DNA from 3 places in the Paenibacillus sp. FSL K6-2859 genome. Region 2 is predicted to be linked to each of the others. Evidence: riboswitches for the same ligand, from Rfam matches in the RefSeq annotation. Region 2 holds a riboswitch; each other region holds the start of a gene.
What was found. A riboswitch is a leader RNA that binds a small molecule or an ion and turns the genes downstream of it on or off. The one in region 2 is predicted to bind cyclic di-GMP.
Positions count from the first base shown of each region.

Region 1: linked by a shared signal. The riboswitch ahead of MHB64_RS01960 (anti-repressor SinI family protein) and the one ahead of MHB64_RS29790 (NPCBM/NEW2 domain-containing protein) in region 2 are both predicted to bind cyclic di-GMP.
Region 3: linked by a shared signal. The riboswitch ahead of MHB64_RS03225 (transglutaminase-like domain-containing protein) and the one ahead of MHB64_RS29790 (NPCBM/NEW2 domain-containing protein) in region 2 are both predicted to bind cyclic di-GMP.

Region 1 covers NZ_JBBOYU010000001.1:437,809-445,939, forward strand. Annotated here, with positions in the region: gene MHB64_RS01940 (RNA polymerase sigma factor) at 1-364, shown strand, start outside; gene MHB64_RS01945 (hypothetical protein) at 325-1,287, shown strand; gene odhB (2-oxoglutarate dehydrogenase complex dihydrolipoyllysine-residue succinyltransferase) at 1,690-2,964, opposite strand; gene MHB64_RS01955 (2-oxoglutarate dehydrogenase E1 component) at 3,017-5,884, opposite strand; cyclic di-GMP riboswitch class I at 6,356-6,440, shown strand; gene MHB64_RS01960 (anti-repressor SinI family protein) at 6,468-6,623, shown strand; gene MHB64_RS01965 (helix-turn-helix domain-containing protein) at 6,805-7,134, opposite strand; gene MHB64_RS01970 (TasA family protein) at 7,294-7,893, opposite strand; gene sipW (signal peptidase I SipW) at 7,985-8,131, opposite strand, start outside.
Region 2 covers NZ_JBBOYU010000001.1:6,689,672-6,697,802, forward strand. Annotated here, with positions in the region: gene MHB64_RS29790 (NPCBM/NEW2 domain-containing protein) at 1-4,523, opposite strand, end outside; cyclic di-GMP riboswitch class I at 4,681-4,767, opposite strand; gene MHB64_RS29795 (hypothetical protein) at 4,936-5,490, opposite strand; gene MHB64_RS29800 (EAL domain-containing protein) at 5,604-6,605, opposite strand; gene MHB64_RS29805 (helix-turn-helix domain-containing protein) at 6,658-6,954, opposite strand; gene MHB64_RS29810 (leucine-rich repeat domain-containing protein) at 7,200-8,051, shown strand; gene MHB64_RS29815 (sensor domain-containing diguanylate cyclase) at 8,067-8,131, opposite strand, start outside.
Region 3 covers NZ_JBBOYU010000001.1:726,001-734,131, forward strand. Annotated here, with positions in the region: gene MHB64_RS03205 (phospholipid carrier-dependent glycosyltransferase) at 1-87, shown strand, start outside; gene MHB64_RS03210 (glycosyltransferase family 2 protein) at 188-1,168, shown strand; gene MHB64_RS03215 (GtrA family protein) at 1,155-1,562, shown strand; gene MHB64_RS03220 (class D sortase) at 1,596-2,246, shown strand; cyclic di-GMP riboswitch class I at 2,371-2,451, shown strand; cyclic di-GMP riboswitch class I at 2,560-2,640, shown strand; gene MHB64_RS03225 (transglutaminase-like domain-containing protein) at 2,654-3,463, shown strand; rRNA gene MHB64_RS03230 (16S ribosomal RNA) at 3,877-5,434, shown strand; rRNA gene MHB64_RS03235 (23S ribosomal RNA) at 5,697-8,131, shown strand, end outside.

The DNA of each region.
Region 1 (8,131 bases), 6.3 Mb from region 2:
TTATCGTATCGCGTATCATCATTGTTTAAACCTGCTGCGCAGACGCCGTTTGCAAAAGCGGGTCATGAGTATCTTCAAGCCTGATTTTATGTCTGCAAGTCCTGAACAAGAGCTGGATGATCGGTTGTTTAATCCCTCATTGTCAGCCGCATTAACACAGTTATCGCTGGAAGAGAGGAATATGCTTATTTTGCGGGTCTTTGAAGAGAAGACTTATGCAGAGATAGGCGAAATTCTTGGGGTCAGTCCGAATGCACTGACGAAGAGAATGAACCGGATCAAGCGGAAGGTGCAGGAAGCTATAAAATTGGAGGAGGAGATCAAATGGAACGAACCACAATCAGCGATGAATACCAAGATATAATCTATGCCTCGGCCGGCAATGAACTTCTGGGTAAAATCGATGTAGAAGAGAAGGTCATGGGTCGTATCCATGGCATATCCTCTCGAAAGCGGTCTTTTTCGCTGCGGATGATGAATAAAACAACGGCAATTGCCAGTATGTTAGCATTGTTCCTGCTGATCTCTGTGACAGCCTATGCTGCATCGGAATATATCCAGATCCGCAATAGTGAAGGCGTAGTGAAGGTCCAGCATGTTGCCCCGAATGAATCGGCAGGAGTAGCCTCCTATGATAAATATGCGCAGCAAGCCGATACATTTGCTAAACCGGGTGAGCTGATTGCATATTTGATGAACAACAAAGCAGGTGCAGAAGGCATGGCGACAGAATTGCAATTTAAGTATAAAGAGCAGCGGATAGGCGTATACTCTGATTTCTTAAAGGAAATCAAACGGACAGAGGCACCGATGCTTCCTGCAATGGCATCAGGGTATGCTTTTAAATATGGGGTTATATACCCTAATTATCCGACAACGGATGCAGATAAGAAAAGTTCTCGATACCAGGAGACATTACAAGATCTTACAGCCCAGGTGAACAAAGAGAAGGGGAGCCATAATATATTTATGAAGGCTATTCCATGGTCGGAACCAGGCTGGATCAGTGCAATTTATTCGAAGAATAATGCTTTTATAAGTATCTCTGCCACGATCATGCATGGCGGGAAAGTGTTCGTGGAGCAAGAACCTGAGAATCAAGCGGATAAGATTGTAGTAGCAGGTACGGAGGTTGTTTATAACAAAGTAGTAAAGAAAGAGGTCAGTTACGACTATCTGAATTGGTATAACGAGAAGCAGGATGCGTATTATACGCTCACTAGCTACGGAGATAAGATTTTGACCAAGGAGCAATTTCTTCAGGTGGCTGGTGAGCTGCTGAAGTAGATTCTTGTAGTTTTGTAGTTGCATGCGCTAAGTTAGTTGTACTATATACAATTAAAGTTAACTAATACCTTTATATAAGCCCTGTAGTTGTATTTAATACAGCTATTGATGCTTAGATTAGTGGAAATAAACGTTTTTGCGATTTTAGTTGTAGAGAATGCAATGAAGGAAGAGGATATGGGAGATCAGAAATAAATAAGTGTACAAAATACAGTTAGATCATATGCAAGGTAGGAAGCATTGCTGACAGCGCCGGGCTTTCTAAACTAAGGATTCATGATTCACCCTGTACTTACGAAATACTTCATCTCAAAAGTTGATTCAGATATAAAAAAAGGTATCCCTAATGCGAAGCTTTAGGGATACCTTTTTTATATTCTTAAGTCGAAAGATCGATCAGGGTTAGCCTTCCAGCAGCAGCGCTTCGGGATCTTCCAGCAATTCCTTCACTTTGACAAGGAAGCTAACCGCTTCAGAGCCGTCAACGATCCGGTGATCGTAGGAAAGGGCGATGTACATCATTGGGCGGTTAACGGTTCTTTCTTCGTCCAGCGCGATTGGGCGCAATTGAATCTTATGCATCCCTAGAATACCCACTTGAGGCGTATTCAGAATCGGAGTGGATAACAGGGAACCGAATACACCACCGTTTGTGATGGTGAACGTTCCGCCTTGTAGCTCGGAGAGGCTGAGTGTATTGGCGCGTGCTTTGGAAGCGAGATCGCCAATTTGGCGTTCGATTTCCGGGAAGCTTAGGCGATCCGCGTCACGGACAACCGGAACCACCAGACCTTCCTTAGCTGCAACTGCAATACCGATGTCGTAGAACTTCTTAACGACCAGATCTTCACCGTCGATCTCAGCGTTCAGCAGTGGATAGGTCTTCAGTGCTCCGATCACAGCTTTGGTGAAGAAGGACATAAAGCCTAGTCCAACTTCATGCTTCTCTTTGAACGCATCCTTACGGCGTTTACGGATGTCGAGGATCGCGGTCATATCCACCTCGTTGAAGGTGGTCAGCATGGCTGCAGTTTGCTGCGCTTCAACTAAGCGGCTGGCAATCGTGAGCCGTCTGCGCGACATGCGCTTGCGCTCCACGTGCTTGCCATCGTCCGGAGCGGCTTTGCTCGCTGCCGGCTTCGCTGGCTCCGGCTTGGCTTGCGCCGCCGGAGCTACCGGTGCAGCGGCCTGTGGCGCTGCTGCACCATGGCCCGACACATCGGCCTGACCAATCCGGCCGATAGGATCACGGGCGCTAACATCGCCGAGGTCGATGCCGCGCTCCCGTGCCAGCTTGCGTGCGCCCGGCGATGCCAGTGCAGCGGGGCTTTCGCCACCCGCTACAGCGACTTCGGGCGCTGCTACAGGTGCGGCTGCTGCGGTGCCGCTTGCCGGTGCCGCTTCAGGCGCTTTGCTCTCAGCGGCCTGCGGTGTACTGCCGCTAGCGGCTCCAATGATGCCGATGGCTTCGCCCACGGCTACGTTCTCGCCCGCTTGACGCAGGATGGAGGAGATGACACCCTCCACCTCCGCACTAATTTCCAAATTGACTTTATCCGTCTCTAACTCAGCAAGCACATCACCTTGACCTACCGTGTCGCCTTCTTTAACCAGCCATTTGTAGATGGTTCCTTCGGATATAGATTCTCCCAGATCGGGTACTAAGATTTCTGACACAGGCCGTTACCTCCCCAAACATAATGGTTTACGCTATTGTGATACCATCCTCTTAAGAGGATGGTACAGCTGTTTGTACTTGTGAATTTGCTTTTAGGGCCTCTGAAACAATTCTACGCTGTTCAAAGCTATGAACATCTGCATAACCACTCGCAGGACTGGAACGTTCAGGACGTCCGATATATCTTACGCTAGTGTTGTTCGGTGCGATGGCGCGTAACCGAGGTTCGGTATAACTCCATCCGCCCATATTCTTCGGCTCTTCTTGCACCCAGACAATTTCCTGAAGGGAGGTGAAGGAGCTTAAGTGAGCACTCAGTTCAACTTCTGGGAACGGGTAGAGTTGCTCCAAGCGTAGTACATGTAGCCATGACCAACCTTTGTCTGAAGCAGCCTCTAGCTCTGTTTGGATGTCGATAGCTACTTTACCGCTGCAGACTACCAGACGTTTGACCTCACCTGGTTTCTGGCCTAGCAGGGGCTCTGCTAACACAGGCTGGAATTGTCCGGAGGCGAGCTCAGTACCGGCAGATGTGCTGCGCGAATTACGAATGAGACTCTTCGGCGTCATAATCACCAGTGGTTTAGCGTCTTCCTGTCCACATAAAGCAGCTTGGCGCCGCAAGACATGGAAATATTGAGAAGCGGTGGTCAAGTTGGCAACGGTCCAGTTCTCTTCCGCGGATAACTGCAGGAAGCGTTCTAATCTACCACTGGAATGCTCGGGTCCCTGTCCCTCGTAACCATGCGGTAACATGACGACGAGATTGCTGCGCTGTGTCCATTTCGCACGTCCGGCGGCAATGAATTGATCAAATATAACCTGACCTGCATTGGCGAAGTCGCCATATTGTGCTTCCCAGATGACGAAAGTTTCTGGTGCGAACACATTATATCCATACTCAAAACCTAGCACAGAAGCTTCAGATAGCGGACTGTTATATACGCCAAAGGAAGCACGGGAATTACTTAGCTGATGAAGCGGAGAGAATAATTCTCCTGTTTTGCTGTCGTGCAGTACTAGATGGCGGTGTGCAAAGGTGCCGCGCTGTGCATCCTGACCGCTAAGTCGAATTGGCGTTCCATCCTTCAGGATGGTAGCGAAAGCGAGAGACTCGGCGAGTGCCCAGTCGACCTTTTCACCCTCATTCAATGCATCCTTGCGACGCTGCAGAATACGTTCCAGTTTCGGATAGACTTGGAATCCATCAGGTACGGTTAGTAGCTCACGATTAATCTCTTGCAGACTGGAGATCGGTACGGCTGTAGTCCCTGCCGCTGAGCGCTCTGTTTGAAGAGGAACGAAGGCTTTTGGTTCTTTTTTCTTGTGATTGCCTTCCTTCATACTATCGTATGCACGTTGCAATACGCCTTCTGTTTCAATGTGCATCTTTTGTACATCTTCAGCTGTAAGGATTTTCTCACGCTGTAGCCGCTCCGCATACACCTTGTAAACGGTTGGATGATTACGCACCTTGCCGTACACGATAGGTTGTGTAGTTTCAGGATCATCCATTTCGTTATGTCCATGACGACGATAACCGATGAGATCAATAACGAAATCCTTTTTGAATTGATTGCGATATGCGCTAGCTAAACGAACAGCTGATATACAGGCATCGGGATCATCAGCGTTGACATGGATAATTGGAATTTCATATCCTTTTGCGATGTCACTCGCATAATGCGTTGAACGGGAGTCTTCACTTTCTGTCGTAAAGCCGATCCGGTTATTAACAATGATATGGATCGTCCCGCCATTCTGATAACCTTGAAGTTTGCCAATATTAAGTGTTTCTGCAACAATTCCTTCACCTGGAAAAGCAGCGTCGCCATGCATTAGCACCGCTATAGCTTTACTGGTATCAATCTTCGGCAATCCGGCTGTGCTCCGATCTTCTTGAGCAGCACGAGTGAAGCCTTCCACGACAGGATTGACGAATTCCAAGTGACTTGGGTTATTCGCTAGTGTTATTCTTGTGCGTACGGTTTCTCCTTCGCGAACAGCGCGGTCTGCACCGAGATGGTATTTCACATCACCCGTCCAGCCATAGTTAATGCCTGTAGAGCCTTCGGAAGGGAAAAGCTCCTTGTTTGGAGAATGATGAAACTCTGAAAATATAATATCATAAGGTTTGCCCAAAATATGGGCAAGAACGTTGAGGCGACCACGATGCGCCATGCCCATCAGAATATGCTCTGCACCGTCATGCGCAGCAGCGCGTACGATTTCATCGAGCATCGGTACGAGAGCGTCATTGCCTTCCAAGCTGAAACGCTTCTGACCCACAAAGGTTTTGTGGAGGAAGGTTTCGAATTGCTCGACTTGGATCAGGCGGTTTAGCAGCTCTTTACGTTCTGTATTATTTAAAGGCGCTGGTGAGCTTGTGGATTCTGCCTGTCTGTTCAACCATTTCAGTTCTTCTTCTTCATGCACATGCCCGAATTCATAGGCGATCGTCTTGGTGTAAGCCTGACGCATACGCTGAACTGCATCCCATCCGGTATGCACATCATTCGGGGCATTCTCCCAAATGAGCGTGGCAGGTAGTGCGATCAGATCCTCACGAGTCAGCTCATAGGTTTCGAGTTCGAGATATTTAGCCATGGGATTGTGATCACGCTCAAGCGGATCAATATCAGCGGCCATATGGCCATATATACGAATATTAGCGATTAGCTTGGAAGCTCTTACTGCCTTTCTAAGCCATTCGGTGTCTCCCGAAATGCGAGGCTGTGGAGCCGGTTCGCTGTCCGGTGTTAGGGGTGGGGGACCCGAATTTGTAAAAAGCTCGCGATAATTATTCTCTACGGTGGATGGATCTTTCACAAACTGTTCATATCTTTCTTGAATGTAGCCTAAATTGGGTCCGTAATACTTACTCCAAATGGATTCGTTATAGGGCTCTTTGGCTGCCATGAATACATCCTCCTTAACGGATGAACTCCATACGTGACATTTTGTGTCAACGCTTACTGGAGCTGTGATGATTGCGGTTTCATTTCTCATCTTATTGTGCTACTTTCCACACGTGTAATCAATTCATTCTTTCGTCCAATACGTTCGCAAAATGGTATGGGTTAGCTTGTTCTAATGAAAAGAACGCTGTTTCTTCTCATTACCCATTCCTAAGGCCCACTAAAATGATTCTAATATCCTTATTTTTAACTAATAGGGAAGGAAGCATCATTATATTGGCTTAATTAATTTTATGAATAGGACGAGTATCGTGTTAATAGGACAAGATATCACAGAAAAGAGCTTCTATTTTTTGTTTTTTAATGGAAAAACTAATCAGAAATCGACACACTTTTCCACTTTAGTATAGTATAATGTTATTGCAGTTAGCGTTTTTCATCCTTTTTGAAGTAGATCCTTTCGTGTAAAGGGTCCAGTAAAAGGTAAACCTGCCGAAAGACAGGGGCACAAAGTCGCGGGTCTAAGGTAGAAATACTATGACAGCCGGATTGCCTGGGGACGTAAAATCTTAGGAGGAGATTTTTTGGACAAGTCCAACCAGGGAAGCAACAGAGAACAGCAGGTTATTGATGTAGACGTAGAGTGGGTACATTTATTATTAGCAGCTAAGAAGGCTGGCATAAAGGCAGATGAAATTCGTCGATTCTTTCAGGAGAAGACTGTGCAAGCCGTGCAGTAATACATTAGAGCGTTATATACCGAAAAAGGGCATGGCGATAAATCGCTGTGCCCTTTTTCTATAAGTTGTACACGATACATGGTTAGAATATAAAACGCCTTCGCCATCCATGTTAGGAGGGCGAAGGCGTTTATGTTTGATAGTATGAGTAGAAGAGGATCTTATTAGATCAGATGAAGGATTAGTCCTTCTGATCCAGGCGCCATTTCTGGTAGTCCAGAAACTCCTTGAATTCGCGTTTGCTTATGCCTGAGGCCATAGCTTCCTGCACCAATCGGAACCATTCCGAATCTAAAGGCGATTCCTCAGCATCATTAGGCTCTCCATAGAGCAAAGCATGGATGGATACCTGAAGCGCATCGGCGATCTTTTCGATAAACTGGATGGAAGGATTGGATTGGATGTTTCTCTCCACATTGCTAAGATACGATTTAGCAACATCCGCTCTGTCCGCAAGCTCAGATAGGGAGAATCCCTTTTCTAGGCGGAGATGCTGGATACGTTGGCCCATATTTTGTGCCACTATGCTGACGCCCCTCCGTATTTTTTGTTATTAGTATAGCAAATATCGATAAATTCGACAAAGTTTATTGTAAAGAGAAGAGCAGCATCTACTTATCCGCTTTCCGGAATAAGAATCTGCTGCTCTTCGAATGGAAGACTTATTAGATTAGTAGTCAGTTCCTTTGCCTTGTTTAGCAAAGAAATCCCAAGTTAGTGTTAATGAATCCTTTTGGAAATAGTTTTGATCTTGGCCATCATCAACAAATTCAAATTGGACTGCGAATGTATCATTAGTACCGGCTTTAATTCCAGCTGCTTCACTGAGTAAAAACTTTCTTTCTACGATATCAGGGGACAAAGCTTTCAAATCGGCTAGTGTTGTTTCATAAACTACTTTATCGGCTTGAAATATATTACTCTTATCAAGATTTGTTAAGAATTTAACTTTAATGGATTTACCTAAATCAACACCGTTGTTGTTACCGCCCACATCATTAACGGAGTAGCTTGTCTTAAGAAGAACAGATCCGATATCGAGGGAACCGTCATTTTTTAATTTGAAGGTTTTAAATACAGTATCACCTGGCTTCAGGTTTGCGATATTTACGATAACAGAAGGGTCGGAGTTCAAATCGAGTGTACCTGCAGCGAATGTAGAAGTGTTTTGTGCAGTGTCACTAAAGTAAGCGAAGGTTCCTCCACCAATCAATGATAAACCCAGTGCTGCAGATGCTACGCCAAGACCCAATGTTTTTTTGATACCCATAATTAAAATTCCTCCTCGGTTTTTGTGGTTTTTTTATAAAATTTATATATTGTAACTTCCGGTTCGTAAGCGGAAGCGGACAATCAACGGATTACTGTATTTCAGTTGGGGGTGGAGAGGTGGGCAGTATAGCAGCATTTTTCTTTTCGAGTGCAGCTACAGCCTTCCATGATGAGTACAGGGCATAGAGCAGGAGCATCAAGCCTGGTACGATCATGAGCACGACACTTCCAGCTTT
Region 2 (8,131 bases):
TGATCTTCACCCGTAACCTTTACTTGAGCCGTTAAGTCACCATCTTCTGAATCCGTTGCCGAATAGCTTTCATTTATGGCTATGGCTTGCCCCACTTTGGTGGATACAGGTTTAGGGATCGTAAGCTCCGGCGTACTGTTCAGAATCATAAACTTCGCATCCGCAAAATCACCGTGATCTGATGCATTTCCGTTACCTGCATTATCTAATACCAATTTCAATTCATTTACACCCTTCACAGGGATTCGAGCTATTTTAGCTTCCGTGCCAAATTTCATCAGTCCGCTATTATATACTTCTGCCCCATCGGCAAAGATTTTGAAGATCACACTAGAATTATTTTGCTCTGGGATATTTCGGTCAACCCCTACACATGTTTCAAAATATTCGAAATTAGCACCCGCCAGATTATACACAATTTCAGAGTTAGCATGCGTTCCTAAGCCCTTCGTAAATTCTTTGGTTACGCCATTTACAAGTAGTTTAATCGGATTGTTAGAACTTGCCTTATCCTTACGAACCACATTATAATCCGTTCTTGCCGACTGCCAAGCTGTATCACTCAAGTATTTACTAGCGCTGTACACAACGATCTTTCGGGTCTGCACAGCTGTATTCCCATCCCGGTCTGTAACTGACAGTTCGACGGTGTAAGTGCCTGTTTTACTTGAAGTGAAACCATTCGGGTTTACCTCAACGGCTCCAATCAAGTTACCATCTTCCTTATCAACGGCTATGACATCAGTCAAAATATCAAATTCACTATTCAACTGAACGAAAGTTGTCTCTTCCGGCACTGTGATGGTCGGCTTACTTGAAGTATTCGTAAACTTCGCATCGGCCCATACCGTATGATCTGAAGCATTGCCATCTGTAGCATCTGTGGTAACCAGCTTCACTTCGCGCGCACCTGTCACAGGTATTTTCACAAATTCATGCTCTGTCCCTGCCCGGAAAACATCACTCGCGAATTTCTTCTCTCCATCTACATACACTTCAAAGGTTGCAGAGGATGGCTTTCCTTTCATCGCTTGATCGATCCCGATGTAGCTTTCAAAGAAGTCATAACCTATACCCTCAATATCATAAACAACTTCAGAGTTCGCATGTACACCGATTCCCTTGGCATAGGTTGCAGCTAGCCCTTGTCGAACAAGGCTGATGATTCCACCAGAAACGGCTTTATCTTTCTTTAATTCACCCCAACCAACAACGACTGACTTGGCATTAAGATCCGAAAGATAAGCATAGTCACTCGTTACCGTAACCAGTGTTGTTTTGGTTTCTGTAACCCCTTCGTTCTTCACTTCATACACCACTTCGTAGTCGCCTTTTTGCGTTACATCAACGGTATTTGCTTTCAGGGTGACATTAGCCGTAATATCGTTTCCTTGATAGTTAGTCGCTTTTACATAGTTCATCGGATCAAAAGCTTGATTAAGCTTTAACGTGATTTGATCTTCAACAGATAACGCTGGCTTGAAGGCTTTAACCTGTACCGGCTTCAGTGGGTTCAGCTTCTTATCATAACCAACGATCTTGTACGTATAATTGATGCTGTTATCTACATTCGTATCCACGAACTGGTCAGTCCCTGTAAACCCTACTAACTTATCGTCTCTATACACCTCATAACCTAAGAAATCTTTCTTAAGATCCGTATCCATACTGAAGCTTAGTGTGTTCGATTTAGCAGTAGTGTTAGGCGTGATATTAACCTTTATCGCAACATTCTTATCTGCTATTCCTGTTCCTTCATAATGAACCACTGAATTGTTTAAATACCAGAGCTTTTTCGGTGCTGGATATTTAGCTAACTTCACTTTTGTTTCAGGATTCACAGTGAAGCCATGTCTGGCAAAATAGCTACTTAAGTCTAACCCCAGCACTTCAGAGGAGAACTCCACCAAATACTGCTGCTTGGAATTGTCGCCGTTCGGAAGGGAGACCTTCCGCTCGCGGTACAGCTTGGTCAGTTCTGTCCAGTAACCCGGATGCGCCAATTCTAACTGCCAATAGGCACCAAGCTGTGCAAATAAGCCCTGCTGATTCATAACCACTTTATTTTCTTCGATTACATATTTATATATATCACTTTCAAAAGGAATACGAGTATCCATCGAGTCCGCATAGACTGACATCAGCATAGACACCATATTATTGGTTACTTCACCATATTCTCGTTCGCCCATCGCCAAGCGATGCCCTATTTCATGATTCAATCCCCAGCCTGGATAGACTTTGTTAAAATCACCTAACATTGTCCCCACGGTTCCAAGTTGTATCCCTGTATGGTCCCCCGCTGCATACATCGCACCATAAGGCTGCATCAATCGGATATTCTCACGAATTAGCTTGGCATCATGAATCACACTACTGCCATCCAAGCCATAGAAGTCAAAGATCGTCTTCATCCAAGTATCATAGCCGGTTACGGTACCCAGCGGATCATTTCCTTGCGTAATAAACATGTTATAAGCTTCTGTCGCAGTGCCTGTGAAAATAACATGATCGCTGACCATTTCCACCACATCAATGAGCTTGCGATCTTGAACATTCGGATGCGCTGCCTTATCTTCATCTATTTTTTGTTTATAGGTGGTTAAGAAGGCTTTGAATTGTTCAGGATCTGTAATCTTAGTCATCATAGGGATCTTGGTAAGCCCCTCGAACCGGATCATAGGTGCTTTACCTTGTTCCTCCGCTGTATATGGATTGACGATATACACTGTACCGCCCTTAGTCACTTCATGTGCATAATAACTATTCGTCGCAAATTCAGGAACGGTTATTGTGTTTTTACCTGGACGCAATTTCACACTGCTAGCCCAAACGTTCCAAGCCGCCTCTTGTTGAGAAAAGACTAAAGAAGGCAATTTATCGCTCGAAGCTGCGTCCACATAAACGTTGATTGTATCTCCAGGCATTGCAACGAGACCTGTAGGCTGGTTGTTCGTACCGAAACCAATTCTCAGGTTTTCTTGCGCATGCTTTTTCATATCTCCACGTTGTTCCGACTCAATGATGGTGCCTTCGGTTTGAATTTCACCATTCACTAGCTTCTTAGCTAAATCCAAAGAATCCTTCAGGATTGGATAGAGCGGATGTACTTTTGCCGCTTCTTCTAATTCGTTGATTGCTTCGACGCTATTATAAGCGGGAACAACCGCACTCATCGTGCCATCTGTGAAAATACCATTTACAGCTTCACTTACTTTATCCTCTGTATAAAATCTAAATTCGGCTGCAAAGGGTCTGTTGATATTGGCTTTTGTGAACTTGAATTTCAATCTTTTAAACTTCGTAGGTTCAAATTTAAACTCCAGAAAGTCATTCGTACTATTCGCGGTTCCGCTAGATACGAGCTGGAAGGTCTCTCCCTTACTTGTTTCTGATGCATAAATTTGAAAAGCCTCTGGGAAGCCTTTGCGGTTATCTCTAGCCAGGAAAGCCACTCTATCTAATACTTTCGCTTGCGCTAACTCAAACACAACTTCATTCGTGAAGCTGTCGTCATTGTTTTTATTGGTTTCCCAGTGTGTATTCGGTTGGTCATCGAGCATGTATTCCGGTTTCGTACCTGGGTAGCTTCCGCCGTTCACCGTTACTTTTGATACGTTTGAGTTGGGCATTCTATAAGCTTCGCTATAGGCATTTTCATATGCTGTACCATAGCCTTTTAGCTTCGAAACCTTAGCCGCTGTTGCCTCTATTTGATGATTCTCCAGAAGTACTTTTGCATTCTCTATATCTGCTTGAAACTGCGCGTACAGTGGATGTGTCTGCACTTCTTGTTCTAAAGCCGTTAATTTCTCCATCGTATTAAATGCTGCGCTAACTTGACTCAAGCTGTCATCTGTGAATAAATTTTTCATTTTAGCGGATACGGCATCTTCTTTGTAAAAAGAAAACTCAGCCGCACTCGCCCAATCTTGGTTAGCTTTTTTGAAGACAAATTTAAGTCTCTTAAAGGTTGCCCTGTCAAACTGCACCTCTACTACGTCACCTGTTGAGCCTTTATATTCTCCAGAGGATACTAGCGTATAATCGCCTGCATCCGTTGTTGAGCCATAAATATCAAATTCCTGGGCAAACCCCTTACCCTTTGCGCTGGATTGTCTTGCAGCATATACGATTCTATTTAATTCAGTGGACTCATTGAATACAAAGACAACCTCATTCGTAAACGTTGAACTATTCGGTTTGCCCGTTTCCCAATGCGTACTCATATCGCCATCAATAGCCTTAGCTATAGGTGAACCTGAGTAGTTACCACCGTTATTGGTAATGGATTTAATATTCGCAGGATTCATTCTAAAAACATCATTATAAGCGCCTAGGATAGCCTTGCCGTACAGATCAAACGGAATAACTGACGCATTGCTTATTAGGTCAGCCTTGCTTTGTACTACAGTGTTCACTACAGTTACCTTGCTTACATCACTTGCTAAAGCATAACCTGCCTCACTCGAAAAGCTAGCTAACATGGCTGCCGATGTAGCGATTGCAATCATTTTTTTCATCTTTTCTACCCCCCAGATGTAATATAAATCTCTTCAATGCCTAAAAATGGGCACAAAAAAAACTACCCCGAAAGAGTAGCTTGATTGCAGCTAAAGTTGCATAAAAATTAAGACTTAATTTTTATTAAACCTTAAAAACAAAAAGCGTTATACACTCTTTGGCAGCTGGCTGACAATAGTCGTGATAACCTTAGTCCCTATAGCTTTGCGTCCCTACATTTCCATAGGTTTGCCTATGAAGTTTCGATTACATTACAAAGGTTAACATAACTATGCATCTTATTGCATGATTATTTGGTATGAAATTGATATTTGATCGACATAGGTAATTGCAATCAATTTCCTCTAACTGATCGATATTATTTATCAACTGTCCCAGACGAAGAGTGATACTTTAGGACTGGAGGAGCGTTCAACCTCCAAATAGTCGCCGAAACCAATTCCACACATCACCTGTGATCGGAATTAACCCAAAGCCATGCTCGCCAACCGCGATTAGACCATATGCCCATTGTCCAATAGCTACGGCTCCCCCAGCAATCCGTCCTATGGCTACCGCTCCAAATGCCGTATCCCCTATGGCGACAGCACCTAACGCTTTTTCGGCTATCGCGATCGCTCCTACAGCCACTCCTGCAATAGCAATCGCCCCAGCTGCGAAGCCAAGCCAGCTAAGTGCTATCGCTCCAAGTGCTAACCACATTCCTAGTGATATTGCACCCACGGATAGTACCCCTACGCTTATCGCACCTATGGAAATCAAGCCTACAGCTATATCTCCAATAGCAATTAATCCAACAGCTGTCTTCACACGAGGTCTGCTGCCATAACCCTGACCAGAGTAGCGACCTAAATTGCTGCGAATACTTACCACTGGAAATGAGGGAGAAGGCCACTGATAATCAATCTCTCGCCCTTCCCAGCCCCTGGAATCTGCCCAACGTGTGATGTATTTATGCCATTCCATATTCATCCGCCCCCCTTCTCAATTACCTAAATTGTACAGCCCCGGGGCTCACCTGTAATCAGACTCTGACCTGAATTCATCTCATCCTCTAGACGGAGATCTACTCATTAGGATCACTGTTTGGGAATAGGGTCAGGTTTTCCAAATAAATATCCCTGAAACAACTGATAACCACTCTGCTTAAGCCATTCAAAGTCCTCTCTAAATTCCACTCCTTCTGCTAAGGGAACGGATTGGATTTCTAATGCCTTTTCTAAAAACTGTTCTGCTACTTTCTGTTTGCTCGGATCACTAGACACACCCTGAACATATTTCATATCCAGCTTCATGTAATGGGGTTTAAGTGCCAATAACATCTCGATTGTGCTGAAGCCTTCGCCAACATCATCTAGAGCGTATTCAAATCCCCGATCCTTGTAATATGTCAAAATAGCTTTCAAATGAGCAAGGTCATCCACTTTCTCCGTCTCAACAACTTCAAAGACAAAAAGAGAGGGATCTACGCCTAATTGATTGGCCAATTCAACTGTTGATCTTAGGCAGAACTCTGGAGCGTAGATCGACGTTGGGATAAAATTAATAAACGTTTTTTTATTTAAGGGTGCAGCACATTTTACAGCAGTCATTCTACATAACCGGTCTAAAGCATATAAACGGCCACGATTGCGTGCCGCCGTAAAGATCTCATTAGGATAGATAAGGGCTCCATCTTCTTTTTTAAATCTGGATAAGACCTCGTATGCAAAAATCTCTTCCTTTGCATTCACGATTGGCTGGAAGTGACAAATCACTAACCCCTTAGTGATAACCTCATCAATCCACTCCATATCAAGTACAGTGGGCATCTCGGATAGAGGTCTCCATGTTTGGTCATCTATACGGAATTCAATCTGCTTCGACGCCATATGATCATTACAGAAATCCAGAAAATCCCGCGCCCCAGCCTCTTTAATCGTAATCACATTTTCTTCTACCTTATGTATCGTATTGCTTCTACTCAAATGATGAATAACCTCAGGTAACATCCTTAGATTAAGCTCGCCATGAGCCTTAATTTCAAAATTCAGTTCTCTTACTACACAATGATTACAAGCCACATTCATAACCCCTTTCATCTTCGACTCTCTTAAAAAGATCCCAGAACTACTATTCTCAATCAAAATCCGTTTACTCCAGTAAGTACGACGGGTCTAACACGGTTAACTGTTGATGTTGAATCTCAATAATCTTTTGCTCTTGCAGATCTTTAAGCACAAGGGTAGCCGTCTCCCTGAGCGTTCCGATTATATCCGCGAACTGCTGATGGGTCAGCCGGAGATTAATCCTCATCTCACCTTGCTCCTCTATCCCGAATATTTGGTATAGTCTTCTTAGAGTAAAAATTGCACGCGCTCTCGCAGCATGAAATTTCATTTCGGGTAATAACCGATTCGATAAAAATAAACGATCCATTTGCAGCAGCATCAATTGTTCCTTAACTAACGGGTAGTGTATCGTTCATCGCCACCGCTGATATCACTCTTGCATTGGAGGGACGGATCACTTCCAGATCGCCAAAGAAATCCCCTTTTCCAAAAAGAAGCTTCCATCTCATTATTCCTTTCTAAAACACGCCATAGTTTTGTATACCAACATACAGATAATAAATCATTATCCTGTTATATTCTATCGTAACGATTGCCAATACCAATAACAAAGGAGAACCTTCTATGAGATATAATTTTGACGGAAAAGGACTTACAGAAACGCCAGAGATCGTGTTTGAGAGCAATCCTCTACTAGAACTGAGCATGTACAACAACCATATTAAAGAGATTCCCGATCAACTCTTCCTTCATGATGAATTAGAGGTACTAAATTATGCGGGTAATGACATCGAACGGTTATCCGAGAACATCGGTCGTTTAGTTCACTTAAGAATGCTTGATTTAGGCCATAATCAACTCAAGGTATTGCCGGAGAGTATTGGAGAACTACGGGGGTTGGATTCTTTTCTATACCTAAGTAATAATCAGTTCGAGCAGCTGCCGGAGCAGCTTTGTAATCTCCAGAAACTCAAGTATCTGAATGTAACAGATAATAATCTCAAGCAACTGCCTACTCTTTTAGGCGCAATGAGCAGTCTAATTGAATTGCGGCTATATTACAATCAGCTAGAAAGTCTGCCAGATTCAATCACACAAATAAAAGGGCTAAGAGAGATCCATCTGTATGGTAATCAACTGGTCTTGTTACCCGAGCATTTGGGTGCTATAGAAGAACTTCGGATACTTGATTTAAATGATAATCGAATCACTGAACTACCTTCATCTATCGGTAAACTAAGCAAGTTAAGAAAACTGAACCTTCGAAAAAATAAACTGAATCAGCTGCCTGAGCAAATAGGTCAATTAAGCAGCCTTGTTGAGCTTGACCTAAGAGATAATAACCTGCAAGAAATTCCGAATTCCCTTCTACAACTAGAACGATTAGAGAAACTGGATCTCCGATGGAATCACAGCTTGAAGGAAACAGACATTTTAGAGCAATTAGAGCAAAGAGGATGTATCGTTTATAAATAACAAAAAAGCCCCCTGTTAAAGAAGCTTTTCATTCAAATCTATGAAGTGGGTAACGCGGTTTCTCCCCTGTTCTTTAGAGG
Region 3 (8,131 bases), 6.0 Mb from region 2:
GCCTTCTACCCAGTCCTATCAGGGATGCAGGTAAGCGGAGATTATGTGAAGGATATGCTGCGTTGGTTCCCATCTTGGGTTTTCTAAGATTTTTTCAAAATATCTATAACAATAAGTTTATGCTTACAGCGTTATTATGAGGAATAGAAAGTTGTAACGCTCCATAAAGCTTTTAGGAGGAATAAAGGTGAAAGCCAGATATAGTGTAATTGTACCCATGTTCAATGAGGAGCAAGTAATTAGCGTTACTTATGAACGTTTGAAAAAAGTAATGGACGAATGCGGCGATACTTATGAGCTAGTCTTCGTTAATGACGGAAGTCGTGATCGTTCGGCCCAGATGATTCGGGAGATCAGTGATCGGGATGAATGCGTCAAGCTAATTGACTTCTCGCGTAATTTCGGACATCAGGTAGCAATTACAGCTGGCATGGACTATGCCGAAGGTCAAGCGGTTGTTGTTATTGACGCTGACCTTCAAGATCCACCGGAGGTCATTTTGCAAATGATCGAGAAGTGGAAAGAGGGCTATGACGTTGTGTACGCGAAGCGGCTGAAGCGCCGTGGAGAAACGATGTTCAAAAAAGTAACGGCTAAGATCTTTTATCGGTTGCTCAGCAGCATGACAAGTGTAGACATTCCTACGGACACAGGTGACTTCCGTCTTATTGATCGTAAGGTATGTGATGTCTTGCGGGGTCTCAAGGAAAAAAATCGGTATGTCAGAGGTTTAGTGAGCTGGGTCGGCTTTAAGCAGACGATGGTGGAATATGAGCGGGAAGAACGATTTGCAGGAGAAACTAAGTATCCTCTTAAGAAAATGATTCGCTTTGCGCTGGATGGGATCACTTCTTTTTCGCATAAGCCACTTAAGATTGCTACGTATGTCGGATTCTTTCTTTCCTTCTCCAGCTTTCTCTATTTATTCTTCGTATTGTTTCAAAAAATCTTTTTCACCTCATGGACGGTTCCGGGTTGGGCTTCCATTGTAGGCGTCAATTTGCTCTTTAACGGTATCGTTCTGATGCTGCTAGGTGTAATCGGTGAGTATATTGGACGGATTTATGACGAGTCTAAGGATAGACCATTGTATATTGTCAGTGAGACCATAGGATATCGTAACGAAGAAGAAGTGGATCGCCGGAAGGATTACAATGATGTCAGATAAGAACTTGCGGACTGCTTTCATACAGTTTCTCAAATTTAATGCTGTAGGTCTGGTAAATACCCTCATTGATTTCGTAATCTTCACATTACTGAACTCACTTGGGATGGTATATGCATTGGCACAGGTGATTTCTTATAGTGCAGGGACAGCGAATAGCTTTATTTTGAATAAAAAAGTAACCTTTCGGGATCGCGATCGTGGCAAAAAAGAAGGTTTTGATAAGGTACAGTTGTTGAAGTTTATCATGCTGAATCTGGTGGTCTTAGGGATATCGCTGCTATTAATGCATCTGTTGACTGACAAGTTAGGCATTCAAGTGTTGATCTCCAAGGTATTAGTAACCTTTGTTACGGTGATCATTAATTTCTTCGGAAGTCGTAAATGGGTATTCTAAAATCAAGAGAATCAATACACGGAGGTGACAATCATGCGTAAATTCTCGTGCGTGCTCATACTGGCTGGGATCCTTATCATGCTCTATCCAAAAGCTAACGAATGGTATAACGACTGGCAGCAGGATAAGCTATTAGAATCAGCTGAACTCAGCACCACTGAAAGCACTCCACCACCTGATCTGAAGAGCAGATATGCCGAGGTCACTCAGCTACTAGCGGAGGAATCCGTTCTAGATGCACAAGCACAGCCGCAAGAAACAGAAAAGCCGGAACCGGAAATTGAAGTGGGTGGCAAAGTCATCGCATTAATTGAGATCGATAAGATCGATCTGAAGCTGCCTGTATTAGAAGGGGCTACTAAAGCGAATATGAAGCATGCTGCGGCCCATATGAAAGAAACAACTCCATTAGGAGAAATAGGGAACGCTGCAATAGCTGCGCATAGAGCTAGAACTACGGGCAGATTGTTTAACCGATTGAATGAGGTTGTGATTGGGGATACGATTACGGTAAAAACTAGCGATCAGACTTATAATTACGAGGTTTATGATATTTCTGTTGTACTTCCTAGTGATGTGTCTGTTCTAGACGGGAATAACAAAGATAAAATTCTTACCCTAATTACGTGTGACCCACTAGTAGATCCTACACATCGTTTGATTGTTCATGCCAAGCTTTCCTAATCGTTGACGAGAAATAACAAGAGAACTCAAATACAGAGAAATAACTATAAAATAATAGTAAATCTAGCAATTTTGTTCTTGTTTACGAGGATAAATATGGTAGTATAAGACTATAAAAGCTAAACACGATAAACGGCAAACCTATCGAAAGGTAGGGACGCAAAGCTAAAGGGCCTTCCCGAAAGGATGGCAGCCAGTTACCGAATGAAGAGGCTTTTTTTGTTTTTATAAAATATATAAGAATCTTAGATTCATATTTCTACTAGGACTGATTCTGTTAATTTGTCTAGTGAAATTAGAACAGATAGAGCTTATACGATAACGGCAAACCTATCGAAAGGTAGGGACGCAAAGCTAAAGGGCCTTCCCGAAAGGATGGCAGCCAGCTACCGAAAGGGGTTTTATCCGTGAAAAAGGTTTATTTTATGATGATGGCGCTGTTCGTACTAATTACTGCGGTTCCGGTAAGCACAGCTCAAGCCGCAAGTGTAGATGCGAGCTGGTTGATTACATCAAAAGTGGCTCAAGGTGTTATTGGGATTAACTATGATATTCCGAAAGATAAAAGAATCAAACTCATGATCACTAAAGACAACAGCAGCTATACATATAACTTATATGCTTCTGGACAAGCGGAGGACTTCCCTTTACAACAAGGTAATGGTACTTATAAGGTTTCTGTTCTTGAGAACACAACAGGAAATAAATACAAATCGTTATATTCCGAAGTAGTAGATGTAACCATGAGTGACTCGAATTCCGTATATTTGGGCTCCGTACAGAATGTGAAATGGAGTTCTTCTGATAAAGCGATCCTTAAGGCAAAAGAGCTTACAAAAGGCAAAACAACAGATGAAGAAAAAGTTAAGGCAATCTATAACTATGTAGTTGCTAATGTACAATACGATTATTCTCTTGCTAATAACGTAACAACAGATTATATTCCGAACATTAACAACACTTTGAATACTAAAAAAGGAATCTGCTATGACTATGCTTCTCTTTTTGCCGCAATGCTGCGTAGTGTAGATGTGCCTGCTAAGTTGGTGATGGGGAATACTAGCTACGTTACCCAATATCATGCATGGAATGAAGTACTGATGGATGGGAAATGGGTTACTATTGATACTACGGTAGATGCATCGGCAGCGAAGAGTAAGAAGAATGCAGATTTTATTAAGGCTTCAAGTAAGTATACTGCAGCAAAATACTATTAATTTGCATCGCTAGAATCATAACTCTATTAAATAAACAACCAGCTTAATTATTAAGCTGGTTGTTTATTTTTCTATTAGGGGTTGCTTTTCTATGAATAGATAGGTTATTATAGTTAAGCGTTGTTGGAAAGCGTACAGGCAATGTTTGAGAGAGTGATATAAACGGTTTTCGAAAAATAAAGCTTGCATTACTGAGAACAACATGATATATTATAAGAGTTGCTGCTGAGACATTAAACGGCGCCAACGAGAACTTGATCTTTGAAAACTGAACAACGAGTGAGTAGGAAATCACGAAAGTGAATTCCAAAACTGATGAGTTTCACAGCGTATTTTACGCTTTTGAAATTTCATCGTGAGAATTAATTTTCTCGTCAGATGTTTCAAAATGAGCATATCGCTCTTTTCAATACTAATTGGAGAGTTTGATCCTGGCTCAGGACGAACGCTGGCGGCGTGCCTAATACATGCAAGTCGAGCGGAGTTATTTTGAAAGCTTGCTTTCAAAATAACTTAGCGGCGGACGGGTGAGTAACACGTAGGCAACCTGCCCTTTAGACTGGGATAACTACCGGAAACGGTAGCTAATACCGGATAATTTCTTTCTTCTCCTGAAGAAAGAATGAAAGACGGAGCAATCTGTCACTGAGGGATGGGCCTGCGGCGCATTAGCTAGTTGGTGGGGTAACGGCCCACCAAGGCGACGATGCGTAGCCGACCTGAGAGGGTGAACGGCCACACTGGGACTGAGACACGGCCCAGACTCCTACGGGAGGCAGCAGTAGGGAATCTTCCGCAATGGACGAAAGTCTGACGGAGCAACGCCGCGTGAGTGATGAAGGTTTTCGGATCGTAAAGCTCTGTTGCCAGGGAAGAACGTCCGGTAGAGTAACTGCTACCGGAGTGACGGTACCTGAGAAGAAAGCCCCGGCTAACTACGTGCCAGCAGCCGCGGTAATACGTAGGGGGCAAGCGTTGTCCGGAATTATTGGGCGTAAAGCGCGCGCAGGCGGTCATTTAAGTCTGGTGTTTAAACCTTGGGCTCAACCTGAGGTCGCACTGGAAACTGGGTGACTTGAGTACAGAAGAGGAAAGTGGAATTCCACGTGTAGCGGTGAAATGCGTAGATATGTGGAGGAACACCAGTGGCGAAGGCGACTTTCTGGGCTGTAACTGACGCTGAGGCGCGAAAGCGTGGGGAGCAAACAGGATTAGATACCCTGGTAGTCCACGCCGTAAACGATGAGTGCTAGGTGTTAGGGGTTTCGATACCCTTGGTGCCGAAGTTAACACAGTAAGCACTCCGCCTGGGGAGTACGGTCGCAAGACTGAAACTCAAAGGAATTGACGGGGACCCGCACAAGCAGTGGAGTATGTGGTTTAATTCGAAGCAACGCGAAGAACCTTACCAGGTCTTGACATCCCTCTGAATCCACTAGAGATAGTGGCGGCCTTCGGGACAGAGGAGACAGGTGGTGCATGGTTGTCGTCAGCTCGTGTCGTGAGATGTTGGGTTAAGTCCCGCAACGAGCGCAACCCTTAACTTTAGTTGCCAGCAAGTAATGTTGGGCACTCTAGAGTGACTGCCGGTGACAAACCGGAGGAAGGTGGGGATGACGTCAAATCATCATGCCCCTTATGACCTGGGCTACACACGTACTACAATGGCCGGTACAACGGGAAGCGAAGCCGCGAGGTGAAGCCAATCCCATCAAAGCCGGTCTCAGTTCGGATTGCAGGCTGCAACTCGCCTGCATGAAGTCGGAATTGCTAGTAATCGCGGATCAGCATGCCGCGGTGAATACGTTCCCGGGTCTTGTACACACCGCCCGTCACACCACGAGAGTTTACAACACCCGAAGTCGGTGGGGTAACCCGCAAGGGAGCCAGCCGCCGAAGGTGGGGTAGATGATTGGGGTGAAGTCGTAACAAGGTAGCCGTATCGGAAGGTGCGGCTGGATCACCTCCTTTCTATGGAGAATCGTCTTCTGCAATGAAGACATTCAAATCGGAAGTTAAACTTCCAAATCTCAGGTTTAGGCCTGTTACTCACTCGTTGCTCAGTTTTGAGAGTTTAAGCTCTCAAGTAAGACTTGATCCTTGAAAACTGGATACCGAAACGAATTTGCGTTTTAGAACATCTTTTAGCAACTTGTGCAAACAAGTAAATGTTATTAGTGAGATGATTCCAAGAGAAATGTCATTGTATGATATTTTCCTACGGAAAAATCAAGGTTAAGCTAATAAGAGCACACGGAGGATGCCTAGGCGCCAGGAGCCGACGAAGGACGTGGCGAACAACGAAACTGCCTCGGGGAGCTGTAAGCAAGCTTTGATCCGGGGGTGTCCGAATGGGGAAACCCAGCTGTGGTAATTCGCAGTTACTCATCTCTGAACACATAGGAGATGTAGAGGCAGACCAGGGGAACTGAAACATCTAAGTACCCTGAGGAAGAGAAAACAATAGTGATTCCGTCAGTAGCGGCGAGCGAACGCGGAACAGCCTAAACCTAAGAGCTTGCTCTTAGGGGTTGTGGGACGTCTCACATGGAGTTACAAAGGAATATGGTAGGTGAAGAGGTCTGGAAAGGCCCGCGATAGAGGTAAAAGCCCTGTAACCTAAACTGTGTTCTCTCCGAGACGGATCCCGAGTAGTGCGGGGCACGTGAAACCCCGTATGAATCCAGCAGGACCATCTGCTAAGGCTAAATACTACCTGGCGACCGATAGTGAAACAGTACCGTGAGGGAAAGGTGAAAAGCACCCCGGAAGGGGAGTGAAATAGAACCTGAAACCGTGTGCTTACAAAAAGTCAGAGCCCTATTAATGGGTGATGGCGTGCCTTTTGTAGAATGAACCGGCGAGTTACGTTTAACATGCAAGGTTAAGTCGAGAAGACGGAGCCGCAGCGAAAGCGAGTCTGAATAGGGCGAATGAGTATGTGGACGTAGACCCGAAACCGTGTGATCTACCCCTGTCCAGGGTGAAGGTGCGGTAACACGCACTGGAGGCCCGAACCCACGCATGTTGAAAAATGCGGGGATGAGGTGGGGGTAGCGGAGAAATTCCAATCGAACTCGGAGATAGCTGGTTCTCCCCGAAATAGCTTTAGGGCTAGCCTCGGTATAAGAGTAGTGGAGGTAGAGCACTGATTGGGTGCGGGGTCCGCAAGGATTACCAAGCTCAGTCAAACTCCGAATGCCATATACTTATTGCCGGGAGTCAGACAGTGAGTGCTAAGATCCATTGTCAAAAGGGAAACAGCCCAGACCATCAGCTAAGGTCCCCAAGTGTGTGTTAAGTGGGAAAGGATGTGGAGTTGCACAGACAACCAGGATGTTGGCTTAGAAGCAGCCACCATTGAAAGAGTGCGTAATAGCTCACTGGTCGAGTGACTCTGCGCCGAAAATGTAACGGGGCTAAACACACCACCGAAGCTATGGCTAGATACGTATGTATCTGGGGTAGGGGAGCGTTGTATGTGGGTTGAAGGTGTACCGTAAGGAGCGCTGGACAGCATACAAGTGAGAATGCCGGTATGAGTAACGAAAAGATCAGTGAGAATCTGATCCGCCGAAAGCCCAAGGTTTCCTGAGGAAGGCTCGTCCGCTCAGGGTAAGTCGGGACCTAAGGCGAGGCCGAAAGGCGTAGTCGAAGGACAACAGTTTGAAATTACTGTACCACCGTAATCCGCTATGAGCGATGGGGTGACGCAGGAGGGTAGTGACGCGGACTGATGGATATGTCCGTCTAAGCAGTGAGGCTGATGTGTAGGCAAATCCGCACATCGTTAAGGCTGGGCTGTGATGGGGAGCGAAAATTACAGTAGCGAAGGTCATGATCTCACACTGCCAAGAAAAGCCTCTAGCCAGGAGAAGGTGCCCGTACCGCAAACCGACACAGGTAGGCGAGAAGAGAATTCTAAGGCGCGCGGAAGAACTCTCGTTAAGGAACTCGGCAAAATGACCCCGTAACTTCGGGAGAAGGGGTGCCCCGGTAGTGTGAATAGCACGAGGGGGCCGCAGTGAAAAGGCCCAAGCGACTGTTTAGCAAAAACACAGGTCTGTGCGAAGCCGCAAGGCGAAGTATACGGGCTGACGCCTGCCCGGTGCTGGAAGGTTAAGGGGAGTGGTTAGGAGCAATCCGAAGCTATGAACCGAAGCCCCAGTAAACGGCGGCCGTAACTATAACGGTCCTAAGGTAGCGAAATTCCTTGTCAGGTAAATTCTGACCCGCACGAATGGCGTAACGACTTGGGCGCTGTCTCAACGAGAGATCCGGTGAAATTTTAATACCTGTGAAGATGCAGGTTACCCGCGACAAGACGGAAAGACCCCATGGAGCTTTACTGCAGCTTGATATTGAATTTGGGTACGATCTGTACAGGATAGGTGGGAGCCGTAGAAATCGGAGCGCAAGCTTCGGTGGAGGCGCCGTTGGGATACCACCCTGATCGTATCTAGGTTCTAACCTAGTACCGTAATCCGGTACGGGGACCGTGTCAGGCGGGCAGTTTGACTGGGGCGGTCGCCTCCTAAAGAGTAACGGAGGCGTTCCAAGGTTCCCTCAGAATGGTTGGAAATCATTCGAAGAGTGCAAAGGCATAAGGGAGCTTGACTGCGAGACCTACAAGTCGAGCAGGGACGAAAGTCGGACTTAGTGATCCGG